Regions from separate parts of the Ruegeria sp. I3 genome, predicted to be linked through region 2. Evidence: riboswitches for the same ligand, from Rfam matches in the RefSeq annotation. Region 2 holds a riboswitch; each other region holds the start of a gene.

Region 1 (4,366 bases), on a different contig from region 2:
AATGATCGGATCATTTCCGCCAAGCCCGTTTGTTCGACCAGTCGTGGATTGAATCTGAACCCCTCCGGGCCAACCTGTGCGCCGTCGATTATGAATCGCTCGGGGATCATCGAATGCCAGCGGTAGAGCAAATTGAACTCAATCGCGATCTGGTTGGAATGATGCCACGGTTGCCAGCGATTGACGCCAACAGGCAGTTTGAATGGCATATTGGCGATGTGGGCGATGTAGTCCTCAAGCACAAGCTTGATCAGCAATGCGATCAAGGTGCAGCGTGTGGTCTGGAACACACGCTCTTTGTCCCAGCCTGATATGCCGCGCTTTTCGCGCCACAACAGATCGGCAAAGGTGTTATGGGCGCGCAACATCAGTGTATTGATCGTGATATAGCCTATCGTACCATTGCCATTATCGAGCCCGGTTGCATGAAAATCGAGCAGTAGCTGGTCGATTGCGTGATCGCTGAGACCCGGATGCGCCCGTTTCACCGCATTCCACAGCTTGCATGGATCGTGCAGGGGCTTTCCGCAATTCTCGCCAGTGGCAAGACTGCCATCAAAGGGGGGCGCAAGCTTAACACCACCGGATTGGTTCTTTTGAAACAGCTTCGGGGCCCACATCTCGCCTTGTGTATCCAGACGAAAGGCCAACCGGTGGGTTAATTCATTGGTATCGGGATCGCGTTCGCGCAGCATGTCGGTCTGAAAATCGTTCAGCCCGTAGATTTGGCACAGATCCACCTCGTGGTTCGAATCCGTCTGATCAACCGGTCCTTTCGCCCCAAAGGTGCGCAGGAAACTGTCAGTAAACCATTGTGCGGCCGAGATAAACAAAAGTGTCGATCCTTGCGGGCACATCAAGGTAAGCGGGCTGCCATCCAATTGTGTCCGTCGGCGAAAGAGATCAGCAACTTCGCTTTCTGAAGGCAGGACGGGTGAGAGGTCTTCTGGCGTTGTATGCCGACCGATCCAGCGATGGGAAAACACGCCGGGCCATGTCGTGTAGTCTGCGCCCATCGTATAGGGCCGCGGTCGGTGGATCTTCGCGGCGTTTGCAAGCCTGATCGCGGCTAAATAACTCGTAACGGGTGGGGAGATCTTGAATCCGAGTTTGATCAGATCATCAACGTCCAGCATCAATACATCTCCGTTTGGTCATCGGTTCGGGAACCGGGCGCGGGCCAGGCTCAGATAGGTTCTGAGTCGGATCGCATTAATCGGTCCTAAAGGTTCGTGATCTGCCGTGACACGCCAGGGCGAGAAGCTCATCGCGTCGCCACTCTGCGGATCAAATTCTGCACCTTTGGGAATCGTGATATCCGCCACGGGCGTGACGGTATGATGGTACGGATCAAGAGGTGCATCTGGTTGCGGATCGCATGCCCACCGGATGCGATTGTCTAGCACATCGAATTCGTCGGCCGGGCGCGGGGGCTCAATCACACACAGCTCGAAGTGATTATCTCCATCGGCCACGTCTTGCCGCAAACACTGACCGATCCCATCTGGGTCGTCTACCGGATGTGCCGGAACTTTTGGTTTAGCGCTGCGGGCTAGGTATCGGACTGTTAGATCGGGGCCCAGCCGATACGGTGTTGTCGACCAGAAATGGACCTCAAAAGGCGAGTGCATATAGTTCGAGGCAAAATCACTCGCGACGCGAAACTGACGCTTGCCTTCACGAGTAAGGAAGGCTCGAAATCCTGCGCGCAGCCCTTTGGTGATCAACCTAAGGCTCCATTTTCGTCGCCCTTTGATCGCGTGCTGGACCGCTTGTAATGTGGCGACAAGCCTGCCCAATCGCTCATATTCATCGGGGACGTAGCTGGGAAACACATCCTGATCGACCAATACGAAATCGAACTCGTCGCTGAGTTGTGTGGTCCCCAGATGCGCAAGTGCCTCGGCGTCGATCAGCTTGGGGCCTGGCACGTCAAAAAGCTTGATCGCCATCCCGTGGGCATCCGATTTCCGGTCATCCAGATGCGCGCCGTTGGAAAAGCGAAGTGCGGCTGAATAGGCAGCGGGCTGTTCAAACAGGCCGTGACGGAACTGTTCTGGTAGATCGTTTCTGACGGTGAATGTTGCAGCCACGCACCCGTGACTGCGCCCATGCTGAGCCCTTAAGCGATGGCCTTTCCACCGTGCAACGGCCTCGAGATTGTGGTCAATGACATCATCAACAATATCCGGCGGCAATGCGTTTTGCGAAACATGCGTCAAAGAACCGTCTCCTTGGATAAACCCAGGCAATGATCAAACAGGGGTAAGGCGCTGACAAAGCTAAACCTCTAAATTTGTTCAGCTTACCTCAGATTGTCTAATTTCCAAACACACCAACTATGGACAGCCGTGGCCAGACAAATTCGGCGCGCAGCCCAAGCTATTCGGCTGGTGCTTCGGACACGTGGTTGGCGGCGCTCGATCCTCTACCAGAGTTGAGCGCCTTCGACTTTATCATTGACGTGTCCGGTGTTCTCGGGCACTCAATCGATTGATGGTTCCCGGTGGTGTTGCCGCGGGATGAAAAGGGAATACGGTGAGGTTTGCCAAAAGGTGCCAATTCCGTAACTGCCCCCGCAACTGTAAGCGGTGAGCAAGGCCAAACAGCCACTGGTCCACAGGGTCGGGAAGGTTGGCCGAGCGCGGACCCGCAAGTCAGGAGACCTGCCATCAGATGTTTAACCAACCCGGGGCGGGGCGTCCTGGAAGGAGGCTTTGATGGCGCGTCAATTGCGTGTTTACATTGTCGGCAGCTTCCGCATGCGCTTGGAAACAAGTGGAGTGGACCATGCCAGATACGCCTGATCATTTCATTCTAGTCTGCGAAAGCTGCACTGAAGGGCTGCCCCTTGATGAAATTTGCGATGCGTTGACTGGGAAATTACATCGCAGTTTTGCGATCCGCGCGTCGTCTTGCATGGCAGGCTGCGATAGTCCCAGAACGGTTGGGTTCCAGGCCGTAGGAAAGGCGCAATACCTTTTTGGTGGCATTCAGACCGCGGATGAGGTGCAGGCGCTGGCTGAGTTTGCAGCGCAGTATCGTGAAAGCCCGGATGGCTGGACAAATGCCACTGATCGCCCGCAGGCGTTGTTCAATAAAACCCTCTCGCGCATGCCGCGGATCGAACAGGGGGCATCGCAATGACGTTGCCACCCTTTCTGATTGCCGAAAACCTTGAGTATTATGCCCTTAACGGAGATGTCCTGTTGCAGGGCGTCTCGTTCGAGTTGGACGAGGGTTCCATTCTAGCCATCGCCGGCCCGAACGGGGCGGGGAAAACGACGCTTCTCAATCTGTTGTGCGGCGCTGAGCCGCTGGCACTTGGCGATGTTCGGATCAAAGGACGCAGTCTGAAACAGCTCACGGCCAAAGAGCGTGCGCGCATGATTGCAGTGGTAGGTCAGCAGGAACTGCCCGATGGACGCTTGGCGTTACGCGATTATGTTGCGCTGGGGCAAATACCCATCCGTGCGGACCGCTCTGCCGAAGGCCACGCGCAAGAGCTGGACCGGATTTTAGACCTGACCGGTCTCGCCAATCTCGCGGACAAGCGCATGGCCCAACTGTCCGGAGGCGAACGTCAGCGTGCCCATATCGCGCGTGCTTTGGCGCAGAACCCTTCGTTGCTGTTTCTGGACGAACCGACCAACCATCTGGATCCTGATGCAAAAGGGCGGATGCTGTCTTTGGTCGCCGAGCTTGGGATCACCGTGGTCATGATCGTACACGATCTTGTCATGATCCCCGAATTCGCCACACACGTGGCGCTGATGAAATCGACCCGCATGATCGAGTTTGGGTCGGTGGACAAGGTGCTGACACCCGAAAGAGTCCGCGAAACTTTTGGCGTTGATTTCCTCTGCTTTCTCCACGAAGGCCGCATGATCCCGGCGCTTGATATTCGAAGAACTACAGTCTCAACTTAGTCGAAGGAACACACTGAGATGAAATACATCTGGCCCGTGGCGTTGGCCACCGCCATGGCAAGCGGTGCTGCTGCGCAAGAAGTCACCGTAGACAACTGCGGCGATCCGCTGGTTTTTAATACCGCGCCCGAGCGCCTGGTTGTGCATGACATGAACATGACCGATATGGCCTTTGCATTGGGTCTGCAGGACAAGATCGTCGGCCTGACCGGCATCACCGGCTGGTACAAGACCAGCCCTGATTTTGATGCCCTGCGTGGCGACATCCCCGAGCTTGCGCCAAAATATCCGACCGTCGAAAATTTGGTGGCGGTTGAACCCGACCTGTTCTTTGCCGGTTGGTACTATGGCATGAAGCCGGGTGGTGATGTGACCCCAGATACATTGGAACCGTTCGGAATCAAGACCATGGTTCTAACCGAAAGCTGCGTCCATCT
Region 2 (4,366 bases):
AGGCCGCGTTCCGCTTCGGCCCACGCTTTGCGGCGTGACGTGGCCAGCGCGACCTGAAAGACCGGCACCTCTGCCACATCGAGAGGTGAGGTGCCTGATCCGCCCTTGCCTGAGAATGAGGTGGCGTTGACGATCGCCGAAGGCTTCAGCGCCACAATAGTCTCGCGCAGCCAATCGGCGGCATTTGGTGCTTTGAGCGACGGGGCAAACAGGCCGACGGCCTCAAAACCCCGCGCCCGCAAGCTGCGGATCAACGCCGCAATTGGGGCGGTATCTGCCGAGGTCAGGTATGCGCGATAAAAGGTTACGATGATACGTTTCGCATCACCGGGCAGAGCGTTTTCTGCAGGGATCACGCCGTGATCTGGGCACCAGGCACCGCATTCGGGGATGGTCTTGGCGCCCATGACCGGACCTGCATACAACCCCGCAGCCAGTGCCATCTGCGCCAGAGCGGCCTGCGCCGCGACCTCACCGCCGGTGTCGCACAGATGCGCCAGCCGCCGCAGGGTCGAGACAGGCAGGGTAGAGTAATCATCCAGCCGCGTATCCTCGCGACCGTCTGCGGGCAGTACGGCCAGTGCAATCCCTTTGGCCTGCGCCAGCGCCAGAACCTGCTGCAAGCCGTACGCCCAATAGGGCACTCCACCGATCAGACGGATCAGGATGCCCTTTGCGCCCTCCAGTGTCTGCTCGACATATGTGTCGACTGAGAGGGGATGCTTCAGCGCCGTCAGATTGGCCAGCCGCATCGTTGGCATGCGTCCTTCAGGCCCACCTCCACGATGCCATCCCGCCGCGAAAGCGCCAAGGTCACTGTCGGAAAAGGACAGCACCACCAGGTCCGCCGGGCTCTGACCCAGATCGGTCGGGGTCTCGGTTTCTTCGAGCCCATGGCTTTCGCGGAAGACGACGTGCATAAGTCTTACTCGGCAGCCTCGGTTACACCCACGAGGATATCGCGGATCTCGGCCTCTTTGATATCGTCATGCTCGGCAATGACCACAAGGCGCGAGCGACGGTCTTCGCCGGGCTCCCACGGGCGGTCATATTGGTGACGCACGCGCGCACCGACGGCCTGAACCAGTAGGCGCATGGGCTTGCCTTGAACGGCGGCATAGCCTTTGACGCGCAGGATATTCAACTCGTTGGCCAATCGTTCAATCTTGGCGACCAGATCAATCGGATCGGTTTGCTCGGGCAGTTCAACGATGATGCTTTCGAAATCGTCATGCTCGTGATCGTGATGGCCGTCGTGATGGCTGGGACGCGCGTCCATGTCATCCTCGGCCGCGGCTTCTAGACCCAGCACGACGCGGACGTCCACGGCACCCTCGGCCACTTCGACCACGGGCATGGGGCGGGGCGCTTCGGCGGCGATGATCTCTTTCGCTTTCGCAACGCCTTCCGGGCCAGCCAGATCGGGCTTGGTCAGCAGAATGATGTCGGCGCAGGAAATCTGATCCTCGAACACCTCGGACAAGGGAGTTTCATGATCAATCGAGTCATCTGCCATGCGTTGCGCATCCACCGCCTCGACATTCGGAGCGAACCGACCAGCGGCCACGGCCTCGGCATCGGCCAGAGCAATCACGCCATCGACGGTGATTTTCGAGCGGATATCGGGCCAGTCGAACGCCTTTAGCAGCGGTTTTGGCAGGGCAAGACCGGAGGTTTCGATCAGGATGTGATCGGGGCGCGGCTCTAATGCCATCAGGGCTTCAATGGTCGGGATGAAATCATCGGCCACGGTGCAGCAGATGCAACCATTGGCCAGTTCCATGATGTTTTCCGCCGGGCAATCAGGAATGGCGCAGGATTTCAGGATATCGCCATCGACGCCGACATCGCCGAATTCGTTGACGACCACCGCCAGACGCTTGCCCTGCGGGTTCTGCATCAGGTGTCGCACCAAAGTGGTTTTGCCCGAGCCCAAAAAGCCGGTGATCACAGTGACGGGGAGTTTCTCGAGATTGCTCATTTCAGGGCTCCAATCGGGGGAATGCGGGCCGCACAGTTTTTGCGGAAGTGTTCAGGACGTTCACGCCATTTGACCAAACCGTCCTCGGTGGCGAGGTATTTGGCTGCGCCTTCGACGATGGTTTCGACATGGTCGATCTCGTTCAGATGCTCATACACGAAAGTCCAGCGATCCGGTCCTCCGCGTAGCACGATCGAGCAGCCTTCATCGCAATTCGACAGGCATTCCACAGCTTTCAAGGTAATGCCTTCGGGCAGGCCCGCCTTTTCAAGCGCCTTGTGCAGCAACGTGCCAGGGCGCTGGGCGTCATCCTCGACAGGCAGCCCGCGACGGCAGGTAGTGCAAACCAGCAGTTCGACCGGTGCGGTCTCGGTCATGTCTCTCATCCCCCCAAATCCTCTTCGTGGGGGACGGGGTTTCATGCGGGCCGATCACAGCCCCACACCGGAACACCCCGTCCGGTTTCATCTTCGGGCGTTGGCAGGTCTCCCGGCTTGCGGATGTCAGAGGAGGCCTCTGTCGGATGTCCCGCCTTCCCGGCCATACTGCCAGTGGCTTTGGGCACCCTCTCCGGTCACGGTCGCGGGGGCGGCTGCGTTTGACGGCAAAAACCGCTGACGCATTCCCTTTTCATCTGCTCTCGCAGACACCAACGAAAGGGACATGCGGCAGGGCAGGGTTGCTTGTCAAGCGAGTCGCGCCGATCCGTGAAAAAGCGGATAAAAAGCGACCTGTCGGGGTCGCTGGGCGGCATGATACTTCTGCAACGACGTGCTGGCATGGCAGCAAGATGCGAACAGGAGGATACCGCGCATGAAAGTAGGGTTTATCGGGCTGGGGAATGTAGGGGGCAAGCTATCTGGATCGCTGCTACGAAACGGTATCGATCTGACGGTTCATGACCTGAACCCGGATCTGGTGACCGAATTCGTCGCCAAGGGTGCCAAAGCCGCCAAAAGCCCGGCGCAACTGATGCGCGATTGCGATGCTGTTATAACCTGTTTGCCTTCTCCTGCGGCCTCGGATGCGGTGATGCAGGAAATGTTGCCAGAGGTCGGCCCTGGCAAAATCTGGATGGAAATGTCGACCACTGACGAAGCCGAAGTCAAACGCCTTGGCGCAATGGTCATCGAACGAGGCGGCGCAGCGGTGGATTGCCCGGTTTCCGGCGGATGTCACCGGGCAGCGACGGGTAATATCTCGATCTTCGCAGGCTGTGATCGTGAGACTTTTGAACGTATCCTGCCATTCCTGACCACCATGGGGCGGCGCATTTTGCACACGGGCGATCTGGGCTCGGCCTCTGTTCTGAAGGTGTTGACCAATTATCTGGCTACCGCCAACCTGATCACCTGCGCCGAGGCATTGGTGACAGCCAAGGCCGCCGGTATGGACCTTGGAACCACCTATGAAGCGATCAAGATATCGTCAGGCACATCCTTCGTGCACGAGACCGAAAGTCAGGTCATCCTGAACGGCTCGCGCGATATTTCCTTCACCATGGATCTGGTGAAAAAAGATATCGGTCTGTTTCAGGAGGTCGCCGACCGTGCCGGAGTTCCTCTGGAGATAAACCCATTGATGATCAAGATTTTCGAAGATGGCATCGCGCGATATGGTGAGCGTGAACTGTCCCCGAACATCATCAGGCGGCTAGAGGACGCGACCGGACTGGAGATCCAAGCGCCAGGGTTCCCAACCGAGATGCTGGACGACGAGCCAGAAGAACCGGGTTATGAGGTGATCCCGCAGAATCGGTAGATCGATTAATCGGCAAGCATTGCGGCTGTCTGGCGACCTGGTTGGACAAAATTCTGGTGCTATTCTAAATAGGTCGACAGGAGTCCGACACCGGCACAGGCAAGAGAACAACTTATGACGAATGAGACCTTTCTCATCGTAACAACGATGAAAAACGAAGGGCCTTTCATGATCGATTGGGTGGCCTACAACCACGCAATCGGTTTTGATGACATTCTGATTTATACCAATGATTGCGCTGATGGTACCGATGCCATGGGCGAACGGTTGCAAGTGCTTGGCTGGGCTCACCACCAACGAAACAGACTGGGTCCGCGCGCCGCGCCGCAGGTTCGTGCATTTTCGCTTGCGCGGAACCACCCAAGCTATCTGTCTTCGGATTGGATTCTCAGTTTGGATGTGGACGAGTATATCAATATCCGTTTGCCCAATAGTGATATAAGAAGCCTCGTTGAGGCCAGCGGCGTGGCGGACGCGATCTCGATCTGCTGGCGCATGTTCGGAAACGCGGGTCAGAACGATTTCGTTGATCGACCTGTACCTGAGACTTTCTTTCTGGCCGCCACGGAAGACGGCTATCCGCATCACCGGACCAAAGGGTTCAAAACGCTGTTCCGCAACAAC
Region 3 (4,366 bases), on a different contig from region 2:
GTTTATGATTGTAGCAAAAACCCTTCGGGCAGACCGGTTCTGATCCTTTCCGATCAACTGATTGCCTGAACACGTCGCCGGCGGATGCGCGATTGCCATTCGACGGGATTGCTGTTTCTGATCACAGGCAGACCAATGTTACTTTCCTTATCGGACCTCGGATGGTCCTCTCATTTCGCGGCTCAGCATACGGCTGATCCGTCACTTCTTCCGTATCGCATCTCGGCCGTACACCGGGATCGACTGATCGGGCTGAGCCCTGAAGGTGAATCGCCTTTGTTATCTCCGGATCAATCAACCGGTGCATATGCCGTCGGAGATTGGGTTCTGGTGGATGAAAACAAACGAATACGCCGTATGCTAGACCGGCGAAGCCTGCTTCAACGCCGAGCGGCAGGTACCGGAGCTGCAGCGCAGTTGATCGCTGCAAATGTAGACGTGCTATTCATCGTCAGTTCCTGCAACGCCGATTTTAATCTGCCACGATTGGAGCGGTATCTTGCGCTGGCGCATCAGGCAGGCTGCTATCCGGTGGTCGTTCTGACCAAATCGGACATGTGCGATAATCCGAGCCTTTATGTAGATCAAGCCCAATCGCTCGCCCCGTTTCTGACGGTACTTGCGGTCAACGCGCTGGATCACGGCGATCTCGAACAAGTTCTGTCGTGGTGTCCGAAAGGACAAACCAGCACCTTGCTTGGATCATCCGGCGTTGGGAAAACGACGCTCGCCAACGGGATGACGGGGCAGGATCAGGCCACCGCAGGTATTCGCGAAGACGATGCGCGCGGCAGGCACACAACAACGGCACGCGCCTTGCATCGCATGCGCAATGGCGGCTGGCTGATCGATACGCCCGGCATGCGCGCGTTACGTCTGCTAGATGCACAAGAGGGGTTGGATGAGGTGTTCTCGGACATCTCAGACCTCAGCCTGAATTGCCGCTTCTCGGATTGTCAGCACGAGACCGAGCCCGGATGTGCGGTGCAGGCGGCAATCGACGCTGGTACGCTTGATCCCGCGCGGCTGGACCGCTGGCGCAAGCTGCGGCGTGAAGACCAACACAATTCCGCTTCGGTGGCGCAGGCCCGCGCCCGCGACAAGGCGTTCGGCAAGATGGTGCGCAGCGTGATGCACGAGAAAAAATCCCGTAAAGGGCTATAACGAAGCTGGGCAACGGCCTACCGGTGCCCAGCGCTATCAGGCGATCAGCCTAGGCCAGACTGCCGCATTCCGTCTTGCGAATGCACCGATATGGCCGATCTTGGATACTCCGAATTCGCTTGGTGCAAGCAGATGGCGCCCGGCTTTGGGTCCATAGAGATCGGCAAGACGCCAGACAGCATCCGGCGGCACCATTTCATCATCTGCGAAGGTAAACAGATCGACACGTTTGCCCAAGTCTTCCCAGCGGGCGGCGGGCAGTGTCGTGTCGATCTCTGGCACATAGCTTTTGGGGGCGGTGCACCATTTGCGCCATTGCCAATAGACTTGGGCAGGCAGGTCCGATCCAAACCCGACCAACCGTCCGGGCAGGTAGCCAAGCGCCTTGACCACCAGCGGCGCGTGACCAAACCAGAACAACGCCGCCAAAGCGCGATAAGGCCAAGGGTGATCCGCCAGCGTTACCAGACCCGAACAGACACAGATCATCCTGTCAATCTGATCGATATCGGGTTGGATCGGGCCAAACATTCCGCCCAAGGAATGACCGATGCTCCATAGCTTGGCCTGCGGAAACCGTCGGCGCATCTCGGCCCGGGCGGATGGAATGTCGATCAACGCCCAATCGGCCATGGTGACATTTGACCGCTTTTGCGAACCCACCAAAGAGTGACCAAAATCCCGGTAATCGTAAGTCAGGCAGGCCATGCCCTGTTCTTCGGCGAGCCATCGGGCGAAGTACTGATAGTAATCCCTCGGCACCCCAGTCGCACCGTTTATGACGACCACCTTTTCGGGGTCGGCAACCGGACGGTAAAGCCGCGCCGACAACATTGCCGGGCCGGACGGGATTTGAAAATCCTCGGTCACAACCGCCTGCTGCGTGTCCAACATGGTGCCCTCCAATACCGACTGAACTGATCAGTTCACCCGAAGCGCCTCAAGTCAAGGTTGACGTGACTGGACCATACGTCACTTGCCTGACGCAATCTTCTTGACTCGGGCACGGCGCAGCCGCTAGCCATGTCGCGATGGTTCTCGCGCCCAATCGGGCCGGGATGAAAAGGGAACACGGTGCGGTTCTGCCCGGATAAATCCGGAAAGAACCTAGTCCGAGACTGCCCCCGCAACTGTAAGCGGAGAGCAATGCCGAGATACCACTGGCCTCGAAGGCTGGGAAGGTCGGCAAAGCGATGACCCGCAAGTCAGGAGACCTGCCATCGGATGTAGAACCGAAACTCGGGCGGGGTGTCCGGGACGGGTTTGATCGTGCTCCGCACGGACCAACCTGTACCACGCCCTCGCCCTGCGCGCGGAGGGCGCATTGATGATCTGGAAGACTAAAACGCACGAATTCGCGGCGACCGTGTGCCAACGTACTGGGGCAACCTGCCCCGCACTGGCGCAAATGGCGCGGGCTCTGACGCAGGCCATGTCCGCCACAAAACCGGTCACGAAATCTGAGTTTGAGATTGAAGGCACCATAGATCTGTCGCACTGCCCGGAAGGATGCACCGCCCGCTTTCGCGCCCAATGCGACCAGATACGTGTATTCTGCGGAACCGATCCTGAAATCGATACCGGCCGGCTGGATGACTACGCAGACATGATGTTCGGAACCGAGTACCGCAGCCTACCCGCAGACCTGCTAAGGAATCCTCCTTGCGCCATGCTTGAGGCTTCGCTTCTGGTGCAGCACAACGGTGGCGAAATCTCGCCACATGTTGGTGTCTAAGCCGTCAAACGGCTTGAACACGGGCCGGTTCAACGGCCCAAAGCATCTGGGCATTTGTCTCGACTGCGCAAGGACGCACCGTACGCAATCGCTTCAATGCCGCCTCAGGCCGTTCACCGCATTCAACCATCAGACGCAGAACCACCATCCCGGATCGGCCACAGCCACCACGGCAATGCACTAGCACACGGCCACCACCTGACAACGCCTGACGTGCGGTCGCGCCAACGCGGGGCCAGCGGTCCAAAATCTCTTTGGGTGGCGTGCCAAAATCTTCGATCGGCAAATGCACCCATCTGCTGGCACGCCCCTGAATATCAGCGCCAAAATTCCGCGCACCATCCTGAATCATCTCGACCTCAGTCGTCATCGAGATCACAAGTCCCGGCTTCCAGTCTGCTATAAGATCGAGGTCTTCGGTATAAGTGCCTCCGCGCCCGGGCATCGATGACAAGGCCAAGGTGCCTCCGCCAACCTGCAACGCATAAACCACCAGTTGCGACATAATCTCCCCCCAAACAAACTTCACCCAACAACATACTGGTCCAGTAAATAGAATAGAGTGGATTTTAGCCGCATACCCACGCATTCCAAAATGAAAATCGTCCCGGCCGGCTGTGGACGCGGGCGGCGGGGGCCTCTACGCTGCGGCGTAACGCGAATCCGACAGAGCAGACATGACCGAGACGCCCAGCCCCGCCTACCAGGTTCTTGCCCGCAAATACCGCCCCGAAACCTTTGCCGATCTAGTCGGTCAGGACGCCATGGTGCGCACTCTGAAAAACGCCTTCGAGGCGGACCGGATCGCGCAGGCCTTCATCATGACCGGCATCCGCGGTACCGGCAAGACGACGACCGCTCGGATCATAGCCAAGGGTATGAACTGCATCGGTCCCGATGGCAGCGGCGGCCCTACCACCGAACCCTGCGGTCAATGTGAACACTGCGTAGCCATCATGGAGGGCCGCCATGTCGATGTGATGGAGATGGACGCCGCCAGCCGCACCGGTGTCAATGACATCCGCGAGATCATCGACAGCGTCCGCTATCGCGCTGCGTCCGCGCGCTACAAGATCTATATCATCGACGAGGTTCACATGCTGTCGACCAGCGCTTTCAACGCGCTGCTCAAGACGCTGGAAGAACCCCCCGAACACGTGAAGTTCATCTTTGCCACCACCGAGATTCGCAAGGTCCCGGTGACCGTCTTGTCCCGTTGCCAGCGCTTTGATCTGCGCCGGATCGAGCCGGAGGATATGATCGGACTGCTTCGCAAAATTGCAGGTGCCGAAGGGGCACAGATTGCCGAGGATGCGTTATCGTTGATCACCCGGGCCGCCGAAGGATCAGCGCGCGATGCGACCTCACTGCTGGATCAGGCGATCTCGCACGGGGCCGGTGAAACCAGCGCGGATCAGGTGCGCGCGATGCTGGGGCTGGCCGATCGGGGCCGGGTGCTGGATCTGA

Evidence for each region. A riboswitch is a leader RNA that binds a small molecule or an ion and turns the genes downstream of it on or off. The one in region 2 is predicted to bind cobalamin.
Region 1: it holds a riboswitch for cobalamin, as region 2 does, so the genes downstream of both, ACR0L9_RS09430 (DUF1636 family protein) here and ACR0L9_RS04200 (DUF1636 domain-containing protein) in region 2, are expected to answer to the same signal.
Region 3: it holds a riboswitch for cobalamin, as region 2 does, so the genes downstream of both, ACR0L9_RS19230 (hypothetical protein) here and ACR0L9_RS04200 (DUF1636 domain-containing protein) in region 2, are expected to answer to the same signal.

Annotation. Positions count from the first base shown of each region.
Region 1 covers NZ_JBQFNI010000003.1:181,014-185,379, forward strand. The annotation lists gene ACR0L9_RS09415 (peroxidase family protein) at 1-1,136, opposite strand, end outside; gene ACR0L9_RS09420 (catalase family protein) at 1,155-2,222, opposite strand; gene ACR0L9_RS09425 (hypothetical protein) at 2,342-2,497, shown strand; cobalamin riboswitch at 2,481-2,688, shown strand; gene ACR0L9_RS09430 (DUF1636 family protein) at 2,791-3,147, shown strand; gene ACR0L9_RS09435 (ABC transporter ATP-binding protein) at 3,144-3,929, shown strand; gene ACR0L9_RS09440 (ABC transporter substrate-binding protein) at 3,948-4,366, shown strand, end outside.
Region 2 covers NZ_JBQFNI010000001.1:819,265-823,630, forward strand. The annotation lists gene cobN (cobaltochelatase subunit CobN) at 1-920, opposite strand, end outside; gene cobW (cobalamin biosynthesis protein CobW) at 926-1,981, opposite strand; gene ACR0L9_RS04200 (DUF1636 domain-containing protein) at 1,978-2,358, opposite strand; cobalamin riboswitch at 2,444-2,650, opposite strand; gene ACR0L9_RS04205 (NAD(P)-dependent oxidoreductase) at 2,756-3,742, shown strand; gene ACR0L9_RS04210 (glycosyltransferase family 2 protein) at 3,857-4,366, shown strand, end outside.
Region 3 covers NZ_JBQFNI010000011.1:1,146-5,511, reverse strand. The annotation lists gene rsgA (ribosome small subunit-dependent GTPase A) at 136-1,164, shown strand; gene ACR0L9_RS19235 (alpha/beta hydrolase family protein) at 1,201-2,058, opposite strand; cobalamin riboswitch at 2,180-2,400, shown strand; gene ACR0L9_RS19230 (hypothetical protein) at 2,492-2,899, shown strand; gene ACR0L9_RS19225 (phosphatase domain-containing protein) at 2,904-3,404, opposite strand; gene ACR0L9_RS19220 (DNA polymerase III subunit gamma/tau) at 3,577-4,366, shown strand, end outside.